DNA from 2 places in the Candidatus Clostridium radicumherbarum genome. Region 1 is predicted to be linked to the other one. Evidence: predicted binding sites of a transcription regulator. Region 1 holds the regulator's gene; the other holds the start of a gene.
What was found. The regulator HrcA, encoded in region 1, represses chaperone genes, less so after heat shock. The targets are predictions, from matches to a motif close to TGTTAGCACTCNNNNNNNNNGAGTGCTAACA.
Positions count from the first base shown of each region.

Region 2: a site for HrcA is predicted at 5,414-5,444, ahead of htpG (molecular chaperone HtpG). Genes of this name have one in related genera too.

Region 1 is NZ_JBJHZY010000001.1:1,449,502-1,457,231, reverse strand. Features, by position in the region: gene dnaK (molecular chaperone DnaK) at 1-242, opposite strand, end outside; gene grpE (nucleotide exchange factor GrpE) at 363-962, opposite strand; gene hrcA (heat-inducible transcriptional repressor HrcA) at 1,025-2,062, opposite strand; gene hemW (radical SAM family heme chaperone HemW) at 2,249-3,379, opposite strand; gene lepA (translation elongation factor 4) at 3,391-5,196, opposite strand; gene ACJDUH_RS06885 (hypothetical protein) at 5,323-5,601, opposite strand; gene gpr (GPR endopeptidase) at 5,713-6,687, opposite strand; gene rpsT (30S ribosomal protein S20) at 6,972-7,238, shown strand; gene holA (DNA polymerase III subunit delta) at 7,272-7,730, opposite strand, start outside.
Region 2 is NZ_JBJHZY010000004.1:129,070-136,799, reverse strand. Features, by position in the region: gene ACJDUH_RS16705 (NADPH-dependent oxidoreductase) at 1-677, shown strand, start outside; gene ACJDUH_RS16700 (DNA-3-methyladenine glycosylase family protein) at 667-1,320, shown strand; gene ACJDUH_RS16695 (TM1266 family iron-only hydrogenase system putative regulator) at 1,592-1,855, shown strand; gene hydG ([FeFe] hydrogenase H-cluster radical SAM maturase HydG) at 1,872-3,290, shown strand; gene ACJDUH_RS16685 (MFS transporter) at 3,537-5,237, shown strand; gene htpG (molecular chaperone HtpG) at 5,535-7,415, shown strand; gene aroD (type I 3-dehydroquinate dehydratase) at 7,490-7,730, shown strand, end outside.

The DNA of each region.
Region 1 (7,730 bases):
ATGTTTGTCTTATGGCTAGTTCCCATCTGCCTCTTTATTGATATTATAGTTTTATCAGGATTTGTAATTGCCTGTCTTTTAGCAACCTGACCTACTAATCTTTCTCCATTTGCCTGAAAAGATACTACTGAAGGAGTAGTTCTTGCACCTTCTGCATTAGCTATAACAACAGGTTCTCCACCTTCCATAACTGCTACACATGAATTTGTTGTTCCTAAGTCGATTCCTATTACTTTTCCCATTTTAATATCCTCCTTGTATTCCTTATTCTGCACAAATATTTAAATATTTGTGATACCTTCAATTCTTATTTTGAACACAAATATTGTGTTCTTTAAACTAAAAAATTTATGTTTAATTTTTTAATTAGCTACTTTAACTATACTGTGTCTTATGACTTTGTTTCCTCTTATAAATCCCTTTTGAAAAACTTCTGCTATTTCATTTTGGCCAAAGTTATCATCATCTACATGCATAACAGCATTGTGCATATTTGGGTCAAAGCCTTCATTTACCGGAATCTCAGTTACTTGAAGCTTTTCAAGACTATCATTAAACTGCCTGATTGTCATATCAATACCCTTTTTAATATCTTCTGCCTTACCATCCACAATAGCTGCTCTTTCCAAATTATCTAAAACAGGAAGCATATTTTTTAGAATGTCTTCACAGGCATCTGAATATATTCCTTCTTTTTCTTTTGCAGTTCTTTTTCTATAATTTTCATATTCAGCAGAAAGTCTAAGTAATCTGTCCTTTATTGAATTAAGCTCATTTTCTGCTTTATCCTTTTCTTCTTTAAGCTTTCTATTATCATCTTGTAATTTAGTAAACTCACCCTTAAGTGAAGCAAGTAATTCATTATCAGTATTTTCGAATTCTTTATCCTCCATTAATTCTGCCTGTTCTAAGGTTTCCTCATTATCCACTTGTATATTTTCGTCCTTGAATTCTTTTTCCATTTATCGCTGCTCCCTTCTGCAAAAACCATTTTAAACCTAATACATATTCAAAAATAGATAGATCATCTATCATCTAAATATGATTGATTAAGTGAATCATTTATATTTTTTAATATTTTAGATAAAATACTAATAACTTTAGAATAGGGTATTCTGGTAGGGCCAATTACCCCTATTGCCCCAAGGGGTCTTCCATAAATACTATATATACCTGATATTATACTTAAGTCCTTTGCTTCTTCTAAATTATTTTCTCCGCCAATTGTGATGGAAATATTATTGGACTGATTTAACATTTCCTTAATATTTTCTTTATTATTTAGAAGGTACAAGAAGTCTCTTGCTTTATCTATTTGGTTATATTCAGGATAATTGAATATATTTGTTGCACCTTCAAGATATATTTCAGATATATCTGAACTGCTTAAGCTTTCATGCAGCGCAGGTATTATAGCATCAAAAATTTCCTCGTAATTTATTAAATCTGTTTTAAGATAATTAATAACTGTGAGATTTATATCTTCAATACTTAAATTTTTAAGTCTTCCATTTAAAATATTAGTTAATTTTACTAAATCCTCTGTACTTACAGGGGTTTTAATCCTTATGACTGTATTTTTTATAATTCCTGTATCAGTAATAATAACAGCAAGAATATTGTTATTATCAACACTTAAAAGCTGAATTGATTTAATATAACTTTTATTTGCTGAAGGAGCCTTTACAATACAGGTAAGTTTAGTAAGCTCTGATAATAACTGAGTTGCTTGCTTTACAATCTTCTCCACCTCGTAAAGTGCAGAATTTAAAAGCTGACTCTTAATTAAATTTTCCTCTTCAGTAGTTAACTGAGGCAATTTCATAAGCTTATCAACATATAGCCTATAACCTTTATCTGATGGCTTTCTACCAGAGGAGCTATGAAGTTGTTCAAGAAATCCCATTTCTTCAAGATCTGCCATTTCATTTCTAATAGTTGCAGGACTTATGCCTAAATCATATTTTTTTGCAATGGTTCTGGAACCAACAGGCTCAGCTGTAGATATATAATCATTTATTATGACCTGAAGAATTTTAATCTTTCTTTCGTCCATCTCCATACAATCACCTCTTTTTATTAGCACTCGCTGTCGGTGAGTGCTAATCACTATGTTTAAAACATATCACTATTAAATTCTTTTGTCAATTAATTAAATTATCCATATATAAATCAAATATCTTAATTATAATTTTTTATTTTTTAATTACTTCGTTTTTCTCTAATTTTCTCTATTTTACTATGATCATCATACCGAAAGTATAAATTCACACATAATTTGATTAGATAATTCTATGCCCTCTGCACTTAAGAATAATCTATCACCCTCTAATACCAGAAGGTTAGTTTTTAAAAACTTATCTAATACCTTAGAATAGATATTATGTATATCATTTTGAAATCTCAATTTAAATTCTTCTATAGATATACCATCTATTTTTCTAAGTCCCATAAACATAAATTCTTCCATATTATCCTCTAATGAGTTTACATGCTTTTCAATTACAGCATTTGTCCCACTATTTATGCCGTAAATATATTTTTCTATATCAGATTCATTTCTATACCTTGTATTATTTATGTAAGAATGAGCGCTGGAGCCGCAGCCAATATAATCCTTTAAGTTCCAGTAAGTTAAGTTGTGCTTACACTCTAAACCATCTTTGCTGAAGTTGGATATTTCATATTGCATATAGCCTTTTGATTTTAAAAATTCTATTGCAAATTCGTACATTTCTCTTTCTACATCTTCTTCTGGCAGATTTAGCTTTCCAAGTTCATTACTTTTATAAAATGGTGTCCCTTCTTCTACAATTAAACTGTAGCAAGAAATGTGTTCTGGATTTAGCTCTAAAACCTTTTCTAAGGTTTCCTTCCAATTAAGGAAGGTTTGATTTGGCAAGCCAAACATAAGATCAACATTTATATTATTAAACCCTAAACTCCTTGCTGTTTTAAAAGTATTTAAAAATTGCTGCCTATTGTGTGCTCGTCCAATATTCTTAAGCAGGGTATCCTGCCATGCTTGCAGTCCTATACTTAGTCTGTTTACTCCCATGGCTTTAAATATGGTTAGCTTTTCACTATTAAAGCTGTCTGGGTTTCCTTCCACTGTAAATTCCATATTCTCGGTAAGATCTAGTTTAGCTATTGCTTCCTTTAATAGCATTAAACACTCTAAAGACAAATAGGTGGGAGTACCCCCACCTATGAAAATCGAACCAATTTTATAATTTGCCGCACTACTTATTTCCTTACAAAGTGCATTTGTATAATTAAGCATTAAGTTGTCTTTACAGGCAAAGGAAGGAAAATCGCAATAAAAACATTTTTGTTTACAAAATGGTATATGCAGATATAATGCTATTGGCTCTTCCATTACTTTTCTCCTTAATCTATCTTTAATACTGACATAAAGGCTTCTTGTGGAACTTCCACCGTACCTATCTGTCTCATTCTCTTTTTACCTTCTTTTTGTTTCTCCAAAAGCTTCTTCTTTCTTGTTATGTCACCGCCATAACATTTTGCCAGAACGTCCTTTCTAAGAGCTTTAACTGTTTCTCTAGCAATAATTTTAGAGCCTACAGCAGCTTGAATTGGTATTTCAAATTGCTGTCTTGGTATTATTTCCTTTAATTTTTCAGCCATGCCTCTTCCTTTATAATAAGCTCTTTCTTCTGGAACAATCATAGACAATGCATCCACAGTATCGCCATTAAGCAAGATATCAAGCTTAACAAGTTTGCTTTCTGCATAGCCTTTAAGTTCGTAATCTAAGGAAGCGTATCCCCTTGTTCTTGATTTTAGCGCATCAAAGAAATCATATATTATTTCATTAAGTGGAATGTCATAATTTAAGACTGCTCTTGTTTCCTCAAGATACTGCATATCCTTAAAGCTTCCACGTCTATTTTGGCATAATTCCATAACAGCCCCAACATAATCTGTTGGAGTGATAATGGACGCTTTTACTATAGGTTCTTCCATAAAATTAATAGTTGAAGCTTCCGGCATATTACTTGGATTGGTCAGCTCTATAACAGTGTTGTCTGTTTTGCTGATTTTATAAATTACAGAAGGAGCCGTTGTAATAATATCTATATTAAACTCTCTTTCAATTCTTTCTTGAATTACTTCCATGTGAAGTAATCCTAAAAAGCCGCATCTAAAGCCAAAACCTAATGCTATTGATGTTTCTGGTTCAAAGCTTAAGGAGGCATCATTTAACTGGAGCTTTTCTATAGCTTCCTTAAGTTCCTCGTACTTTGCACCATCTACAGGATAGATACCGCTAAATACCATTGGCACTGCTGGTCTGTACCCTTCTAAAGCCTCTAAAGCAGGTCTGTCTGCTTCTGTAATTGTATCTCCAACTCTTGCATCTCTAACATTTTTAATAGATGCTGTAATATAGCCTACATCACCAGCTCTAAGTTCTGAAATAGGAAACATTTGAGGAGAAAATACACCTACTTCAGTAACGTCATAAACTTTATTTGTATACATGAGCTTAATTTTTGTTCCAACTTTGACGTTTCCCTCTTTTAGCCTTACATAACAAACTACACCTTTATAGCTGTCATAGTAGGAGTCGAAAATAAGGGCCTTTAATGGACTTTCTTCGTCTCCTTCAGGGGCTGGAACCTTATTAACTATTGCCTCTAAAACCTGTTCAATATTTAGTCCGGACTTAGCTGAAACTAAAGGTGCATCATGAGCCTCTATTCCAATAATATCCTCAATTTCATGAATAACTTCTTCAGGTCTTGCACTTGCAAGATCAATTTTGTTTATAACTGGTACTATTTCAAGGTTGTGGTCTAGAGCTAAGTAACAATTTGCTAAAGTTTGGGCTTGTATTCCTTGGGTAGCATCTACAACAAGTACAGCACCTTCACAAGCAGCTAAGCTTCTTGATACCTCATAGTTGAAGTCTACATGCCCTGGAGTATCAATTAAATTTAATATGTATTCTTCACCATTTTCTCTTTTATATATAAGCCTTGCAGCCTGTGCTTTTATAGTTATACCTCTCTCTTTTTCAAGTTCCATATTATCTAGAACCTGTTCTTCCATTTCTCTATGCGTCAAGGTACCTGTACTTTCTAAAAGCCTGTCTGCAAGTGTTGATTTACCATGATCTATATGAGCAATTATAGAAAAATTTCTAATATGCTTTTGTCTATCTGTTTGCATAGTTCTACCCCCATAACGTATTAAATCAAAATAAATTATAACATAGTAACCAGGGAATTTGTCAATAAATACTGTAAATCAACCTTTATAATATTTTTTTAGTTTTATTAAGGAATTAAATAGCTATTATTGCTTTAAAATCTTTTTTATTGGATTATTTGTAACAAGGTTATGCATAAACTCATCTGCACCTCTTTTGTAATTATCAACTGCTTTGTTGTTTAAGTAAACTATATAATCTCCAATATCAAATTGTAGATCAAAGGGTTTAGTGCTGTAGGAAACTTTAAATGCTGATCTTTCCTTTATGAAATCAGGCAGAACATTGCTGACTGTTATAAAGCCATAAAAAACTATGCCAAGAGAAATAAAAATTATTAAAAAATATTTTGACCTTTTAAACACAAAAAAGTACCTCCTTTAGGCATTCAATGATTACTCCTTGAATTCCTCCATATATAAAAGGATGTACTTTTTTATTTATTTTATTCAAAAAATACCATTTTTTTTATTAATTTAATTCATGTATCTATTAATATCCTCAAGTTCTAAAGCTGGCTGCAAGGCTATATTTATGCCATTAGCTATTACCTTTGAGAGTGAATCTACCACTAAATCTACTTCCTTTGGTGTTACCATTAAGTTTCCTACATAGGGATTTAAAATTTCTTCAATCATTTTCTGCTTTTCATTTTTATCTATACCCCGCAGCATATTATAAAATTCCCCACCGTTTGTAGCTTGTTTTATCATTTCATCTATGGCCAAATCAATGGTGTCATTAGCCATAGTGGCAGCATCCACCACTGTAGGAACGCCTATTGCTATTGTTGGAATTCCAAGTGAACGTTTACTAATTTCCATTCTCTTATTTCCAACTCCAGAACCTGGTGAAATTCCAGTATCTCCAATTTGGATAGTTTTATTTACTCTTTCCATTTTTCTAGAGGCCAAGGCATCTATGCAAATAATCAAATTCGGCTTAATTTTTTCCACAACACCCTTTATTATCTCACCAGTTTCTATGCCTGTGGTACCTAAAACTCCCGGTGAAATCCCGCATACTGGCCTTATATTTTCGTCTATGCTGTCAGGCACTAATTCCTTTAAGTGTCTTGTAATCATTAGTTTTGAAATAACCTTTGGACCTAAGGCGTCTGGCGTAATGCTTGAATTTCCAAGTCCAACTACAAGTGCTGTCATACTTTTATCTAAATTTATCATGGGAGATAGTACCTTAGCCATAGCTTCACTTACCTCGTCCATTGAATCACTATCATAATGGGTTACAGCAGGTATGTCTAGTGTAATATAGCTTCCTATGGGCTTACCCATAGCTTTTTCCCCTACCTCATCTACTATTCTAACTTTTGTAATCTTTATGTCTCCATCCTTTTCTTCAGAAACTTCAACCCCTGGATATCTTCCATTACTTTTCTTTTCATATATTTCCTTAGCTTCAATTGCCAAATCAGTTCTTACATTTATCATGTTTTTGCTCCTTTAAAAAATAAGTTTGTAAGAAGAGTTTTATCTTTCTTATTATTTTTAACCTTATCTTTTCCAATTAAACTCATACTATACGGTCATGTAGAAGATATAATTTTAAATAGAAAGAATAACTTCAAAAATATAGACTTCCAAGGTGATTTTTGTAATTTACTATTGAAGTGCTAAAAAATAAGTGTTATAATATGGTTTGTTATGTAAATAACTCGGACGCAGATTTCCCCAAACTGCTGAGACCCTATAAAAAAATAAGGGGGTGAAAACCAATGGCAAATATTAAATCAGCTCAAAAGAGAATAAAAGTTATCGAAGTTAAAACACTTAGAAACAAAATGGTTAAATCAGCTCTTAAAACTACTATAAAGAAGTTTGAAGTTGCTGTAACAGGCGGAAACCTTGAAGAAGCTAAAGCTGCTTTCACTAATACTGTAAAAGCTTTAGATATGGCTGCTTCTAAAGGAATAATTCATAAGAATATGGCTTCAAGAAAGAAATCTAGATTAGCTGCAAAGTTAAATTCTATTTCTGCTTAATAAATAAACCGGTTTTTAACCGGTTTTTTATTTTTATGCTGTTATGGTTTTTAGAATCAATAATTCTACTTCAGTTTTACTGTTAACTGGCGAGCTTTTAAGTACTTCTTCACTTTCTAAACAGTCATTAATAGCAGTTTTTAAGTTTTTTAGTGTAAATCTTTTACTTTGAAGCATCATTTTATCACAAATATAGGGATTCATTTTCAACTCTTTAGAAAGCACATCCTTTGTTTTCCCTTTTTCAATTCCTAGTTTTAATTGCAAAAGTAGATTAAACTGCCTTTCAACCATATACAAAATATAGGTAAGCTTCTCTCCTTTATATAAAAGTTCCGACAAGATGTCCAATGCTTTTTCCAATTTCTTTTGTGATATTGAATCCACCAAATCAAATATATCATTATCAGCTTTTGGTGGCAGCATCATCAAAATATCTTCTCTTGTAATTTCCTTGTTACTTACATAGCAGCAAAGCTTCTCAACTTCATT
Region 2 (7,730 bases), on a different contig from region 1:
ATTTGATGGAAGTTGCCAGAAGAACTGCCAGCTCAAATGGAATGCAGACTTGTTCTATTATTCGAGTTACAGACCCAGCTATAAAAAAGGAAATTGCTGCTGTATGCGGGCAGGAATATGTTGCTAAAGCACCAGAGCTTTTAATCTTTATTGTTGATCAATACAGAAATTATAAAATAGCTGGTGAAAAGAATAGCTTTAATGAAAGTGCTAAAGACTTAGATCGCTTTTTCTCAGCGTTTACTGATGCATGTATTACAGCCCAAAATGTTGTAAATGCTGCTGAGTCAATGAATTTAGGAACAGTATATCTTGGAAGTATTTTAAATGATTCAGAAAAAGTTTGTGAAATTTTGAACTTACCTCAATTAACATTTCCTGCTATTGGTCTTGGAATAGGATATCCAAATCAAAATCCACAGTTAAAGCCAAGGATGGATATGAGCCTCAGGATTTTTGAAAATAAATATAGTTCCTTTAATAATTATTTAGATGAAATTAAAGATTATGACAAAGAAATGAATGCTTACTATGATCTAAGAGATTCGAACAGACGAGTTGATTCATTTAGTGATCAAGTGGCTACCCAATTTAAAAATGTTATTCCAAAGCGTCAGAAAATGATAAATGTTATTCGTAAACAGGGCTTTAATCTTAACTTGAAGGATGAGAAGTAATCAACTTTTAGAAAAGGAAAATGATATGCAAACAGTCAAAACTAAGTTTTTTGAGTATGGATTAAGAGAAATTACTTATTTAAAGAAAGCAGATAAAACTCTAGGTATGGCTATAGATAGGCTTGGCAAGGTAGAACGTGAGATAATTCCCGACCTTTTCCAGGCTCTTATTTTTGCCATAGTAGGTCAGCAAATATCTATAAAAGCTGCTCATACTATTTGGCAAAGAATGCAGGAAAGGTTTGGTGAAATCACTGCAGAAAACCTATTAAAAATTTCAATAACTGATGTCCAAAAATGTGGAATGACAACCCGAAAAGCAGGATACATTAATAGTATTTCAAATGTAATTATGCAGGGTGACTTTATTTTGAATGAGCTCTACGAACTCCCAGATAAAGAAGTAATAAAGAGGTTGTCATCAATGCCTGGAATTGGTAAATGGACAGCTGAAATGCTTCTAATTAATTCAATGGAAAGACCAGATATAGTAAGTTATGGAGATATTGCAATAAGGCGGGGTATCATGAAGCTATATGGTCTTTCTGAGCTTACAATAGAACAATTTAATGAGTATAAAAGTATATATTCACCTTATGGTTCTGTTGCGTCTATATATCTCTGGAAAATATCATTTCAATAAGGCATTGAATTCTACAAAAGATTGTGATAAAATAAACAATGTTCAGGTACACTATGAGATATTTAGGTTGTGCTATATTTTCTTGTAGTTAACCATAAATGTAAATTGTAAAAAGTATCGTGCTGAATGCATAAGGGTTAGTCCCCAATGAGAAGGCGAGAGAATATTTGTTATGAATTGGAGAAGTCCATGTTTTTGGAATTTCTGCGGTTTATTATTTATCCTTGTGCCTTCCAGGTACAAGGATTTTTTTGAAAGGGAGATTTTGGTAATGGAAACAAGGGTGGCTATTATTGGAATTATTGTTGAAAATGCTGGATCAGTTGAAAAATTAAATTCTATACTGCATGAATATAGCGATTATATAATAGGCAGAATGGGAATCCCATATCGAAAACGGCATATACAGGTTATAAGTATTATTATGGATGCTCCAAATGACGTTATAAGCGCTGTTTCTGGAAAATTAGGCATGTTACCAAATGTAAGTACAAAAACAGTTTATTCTAAAATATCTGAAGCTGAAAATAAATAAAATAGGAGGGGTTTTGATGTATAACAGTATGTCTAAAGTTGCAACTGAATTTATTGATGAGGTCGAAATTAATGATACTCTTAAGTATGCGAAAAGTAATAAAAACAATGCTGAGCTTATTGATAGCATTATTGAGAAGGCAAAGGCCTTAAAAGGCTTAACTCATAGGGAAGCAGCTGTTTTACTAGAATGTGACTTAGAAGATAAAAATGAAGAAATGTATAAGCTAGCTAAGGAAATAAAACAGAAATTTTACGGAAATCGTATTGTAATGTTTGCGCCTTTATATCTTTCTAATTATTGCATAAATGGCTGCGTTTATTGTCCATATCACTATAAAAATAAACATATTTCAAGAAAAAAATTATCACAGGATGAAATCAAAAGAGAAGTAATTGCACTTCAGGATATGGGGCATAAGCGGTTAGCTTTAGAAGCAGGTGAAGACCCTGAAAATAATCCTATTGAATATATTCTTGAAAGCATTAAAACTATCTATAGCATAAAACATAAAAATGGTGCAATAAGGCGTGTAAATGTTAATATTGCTGCTACTACAGTTGAAAATTATAGAAAGATAAAGGAAGCAGGCATAGGAACTTATATACTTTTTCAAGAAACCTATAATAAGAAAAGCTATGAAGAGCTTCACCCTACAGGTCCAAAGCATAATTACGCTTATCATACTGAGGCAATGGATCGTGCTATGGAAGGCGGTATAGACGATGTAGGCTTAGGGGTTTTATTTGGACTTAACATGTATAAATATGATTTTGTAGGATTATTAATGCATGCAGAGCATTTAGAAGCTGCCATGGGAGTAGGGCCTCATACAATAAGTGTTCCTCGTATTAGACCTGCAGATGATATAGACCCTGATAATTTTTCAAACGCTATAGCTGATGATATTTTTGCAAAAATTGTTGCTGTACTGCGGATTGCTGTACCTTATACAGGTATGATAGTGTCCACTCGTGAGTCTCAAAAAACCCGTGAACGTGTACTTGAACTTGGTATATCTCAAATTAGCGGAGGCTCAAGTACAAGTGTCGGCGGGTATGTTGAACATGAAGCTGAGGAAGATAATTCTGCTCAATTTGAATTAAATGATACACGTACACTTGATGAAATAGTAAATTGGCTTTTAGAAATGAAATTTATACCTAGCTTTTGTACTGCTTGCTATCGAGAAGGAAGAACTGGTGACAGATTTATGCAGCTAGTAAAATCAGGCCAAATTGCTAACTGCTGTCATCCAAATGCTTTGATGACACTCAAAGAATATTTAGAGGACTATGCTTCTTTAGATACAAAGAAAAAAGGAGAAGCATTAATTGCTGAGGAAGTTGAAAAGATACCAAATGAGAAGGTTAAAGCAATAGCAAAAGAGCACCTTTCTGAATTACATGATGGGAAACGTGATTTTAGATTTTAACTAAATATTAAATTGTATATTATTTTCCCCTAGACTTAAGTTTAGGGGAATTTTATTTATACTTTAAAGAAAATAATTATTGCATATTTTTAAAATTAGGATTATAATAAATTCACGAAGTGAACATAGTTCACTAATTATAATGACAATTTATTAAATATTAATAAAGTATTATATTATTTTTTTCATTAAAGCAATTGATATTTTTTTTAATCAGGAATGAACGATGTTCAAAAGGAGGAAAAAATGAAAGATAATAAAAAAATATTATTAATTATGTTTATGCTTGGTATTTTTATAGGTGCTCTTGATTCAGGCATAGTATCCCCAGCGAGAACTGTTATAGCAAATTCGCTATCTATTTCCCAAAATAGTAGTGTTTGGGTAATCACTATTTACACCTTAGCCTATGCTGTATCCATGCCAATTTCAGGTAAACTGTCAGATAGGTATGGTAAGAAAAAATTATTCACCATTAGTATTTTTATCTTTGGTCTTGGCTCACTTTTATGTGGCTTCTCAAATTATATTGGAAATTATTCCTTACTTTTAACTTCAAGAGTAATCCAAGCAATAGGCGGTGGCGGAATAATGCCAATAGCAACTGCCTATATAGGTGAAAGTTTTCCAAAAGAAAAAAAGGGAAGAGCACTTGGCCTAGTTGGCGGTATATACGGTATTGCTAATGTTCTGGGACCTACATTTGGTTCTGCAATACTAGATCTTGCTGGTTCCTCACATTGGGGAGTGTTATTTTTTATAAATGTTCCAATAGTTATAATTGTAATTACCATTTCTCTTTTAATTAAAGAAGAAAGTGTAATAAAAGCTCCTAAGAAGATGGATATTAGTGGAAGTGTTATAGCAAGCTTATTAATTTTATCCTTAATGTATCCAATAACTAATTTAAATTTTCATGACTTTATTAATAGTTTTTCTTCAACACAAGTATATCCATTTTTAATTTTGTTCGTTCTGCTTATTCCAGTATTTTTAATTATCGAGAAGAAAGCTGAGGATCCAATTATCAATCTGAAATACTTTACAAGTAGAGAAATAGCGCTTACTCTTTTAATTGCTTTTACCACAGGTGCTGGTTTAATGGGTATAGTATTTGTTCCACAGTTTTGCGAGAATGTATTAAAAATTAAAACTGGTTCTGGCGGCTATTTAGTAACATTAATGGCAATATTCACTGGACTTGCTGCTCCTTTTGGAGGCAGATTAATTGATAGATTTTCTGCTAAGTTCATTTTAGTTTTAGGTTTTACCTGTACTATATTAGGATCTTTAGTTTTAGCATTAATAGTTGTAAAGGTGCCTTCAATTTTCATAGTATTAGCTGGTTTAGCTCTTATGGGTCTAGGTATGGGCTTTACTATGGGAACTCCTCTTAATTACTTAATACAGACCAATGTTCAGGAGGATGAAACTGCTTCAGCTCAATCTACCTTGTCCTTAATAAGATCCATAGGTGTTGCAATTTCCCCAAATATCTTAATTAATTTTATCTCTGATGCTGGTAAAAATCTTCAAGGCAATTTAATGGCTGTAATGCCCAAGGTAAGCATGGGAGCAAACGCACCTGCTCAGAGCCTTGGGAGCAGTGGTATATCACCTGACGCCTTAGCAAGTCTTCAAAGTGCAGATGTAACAAATATCGTTGAAAGGCTTAAAAACTTTTCATCCTCAATAATAAACAATTTAGCACCATCAATAAAACAATCTATGTCAGGTAAGCTTCCTAAGGGAGTTTCTCCAGATGCAGCTGTAGCTAGTATGAAGGCTAATTATTTAAGCCAAGTAGAAGGCTCCAGAAACCTATTAGAAACTACTTTTCAAAACACTATTAATAGCGGCTTTAGCAAGCTTTTCATCTGTGCTGCTGCAATTGCATTTGTAGGTTTAATATTCTCAATAATGCTCAAGAATAAAGCTAAGGAATGAAAATTTTAAATAAAATAATTAATATGATAAGAAGCATCAATAGGGTAGATGCTTCTTAATTATTAATTACTACAAAAAATATCAGCATAAATATCAGCTAATATTGAAGTGTTAGGTACTTGAATCAAATTTGAGGTATTGACATTATTTTTGAAAAGTGGTATATAACAATTATATATTAGCACTCGTTAGTCGAGAGTGCTAACAAAAATTACATGACTATATCTTAATAATGAAATATGTTATTAATAATAATAGCAATAGCCATGCACTTTTATAATAGAAGGGGAGATTTTCATGGAAACAAAACAATTTAAAGCTGAGTCTCAAAGACTATTAGACCTAATGATTAACTCAATTTACACAAATAAGGAGATTTTTCTAAGGGAGCTTGTATCAAATGCCAGCGATGCTATTGATAAAATTTATTACAAGGCATTAACTGATGACTCTATGACCTTTGATAAAGAAAATTACTTAATTAAAGTAGCAGTAGATAAGGAAAACAGAATATTAAAGATCTCTGATACAGGTATTGGAATGACTAAAGAAGAACTTGATGAAAACCTTGGAGTCATTGCAAAAAGTGGATCTTTACAGTTTAAAAAAGAAAATGAAATAAAAGATGGCTATGATATAATTGGACAATTTGGAGTAGGGTTCTATTCAGCATTTATGGTGGCAGATACAGTTACTGTTATAAGCAGAGCCTTAGAAAGTGACAAGGCATATAGATGGGAATCAAAGGGTATAGAATGTTATACCATTGAAGAATGCGAAAAAGCTACTGTAGGTACTGACATCTTATTGAAAATTAAAGCTAATACAGAAGAAGAAAATTATGATGAGTTCCTCGATGAGTATAGACTAAAATCAATTATAAAGAAGTATTCTGACTTTATTAGATACCCTATTAAGATGGATGTAACTGAAAGCAGACTTAAAGAGGGCAGTGAAGAAGAATATGAAGACATTAGTGTAGAAAAAGTCATAAACAGTATGGTTCCTATTTGGAGAAAAAATAAAAATGAACTTACTAGCGAAGACTATGACAACTTTTATTCAGAAAAACACTATGGCTTTGACAAACCCTTAAGGCACATTCACACAAGTGTTGATGGAGCAGTAAACTATAATGCAATTTTATATATACCTGAAAAAATTCCTTATGATTATTACTCAAAAGAATATGAAAAAGGCTTAGAACTTTATTCAAACGGCGTTATGATAATGAATAAATGTGCTGATTTACTGCCTGATTATTTTGGCTTTGTTAAAGGAATAGTTGACTCAGAGGATTTATCTCTTAACATATCTAGAGAGGTGCTGCAGCACGATAGACAGTTAAAACTTATTGCAAAAAACATAAAAACTAAAATAAAAAATGAACTTGAAAATATGCTAAAAAATGATAGAGAAAAGTATGAAGAGTTTTATAATTCCTTTGGAAGACAATTAAAGTACGGTGTATATAGCGATTTTGGAAGTGAAAAAGATGTGCTTCAGGACTTGTTAATGTTCTATTCCTCTAAAGAAAAGAAAATGGTTACTTTAAGTGAGTATATTTCAAGAATGCCCGAAGAACAAAAGTATATTTATTATGCAGCAGGTGAGTCAAAGGAAAGAATTGAAAAACTTCCTCAAACAGAACTAGTATCTGATAAAGGTTATGAAATTCTCTACTTTACAGATGATGTTGACGAGTTTGCAATTAAAATGATAATGAATTATAAAGAAAAAGAATTTAAATCTGTATCCAGCGGAGATTTAGGAATAGAAGCAGATGAAAATAATAATTTATCAAAGTCCGAGGAAGAAGCCAGCAAAGAATTATTTGAAAGCATGAAAAACATTTTATCAGATAAAGTTAATGCAGTTAAAGCCTCAAGAAGATTAAAAGAACATCCAGTTTGTTTATCAAATGAGGGCGAACTTTCTATAGAAATGGAAAAGGTGTTAAATTCAATGCCTAATAATCAAAATATAAAAGCTGATAAAGTTTTAGAAATAAACATAAATCATGATATATACAAGGCATTAAAGGATGCTTATGAAAATGATAAAGTGAAACTTGAACTTTACACAAATTTATTGTATAACCAGGCTCTTTTAATTGAAGGCTTACCAATAAATGATCCTGTAGAATTTACAAATAGCATCTGTAAAATTATGAAATAAATATTTATGACATTTAACAACTTTATACCTATAGTTGTTAAATGTCTTTCTAATATAAATTAAAGGTGATAAGAATGAAAAAAGTGAAAGTAAAAGATGTAATAATAGGTGATGGCGTACCAAAGATTTGTGTTTCCATTTCTGAAAAGACAAAGAAAGATATTTTAAATGAGGCAGCTGCAATAACTGCTCTTAAAGTTGATTTAGTAGAATGGCGGGTAGATTGGTTTGAAAATGCCTTTGACCTTAAGAAGGTAGAAGAGGTTTTAAAGGAATTGGCTTATGCCTTAAATAATACTCCACTTCTATTTACCT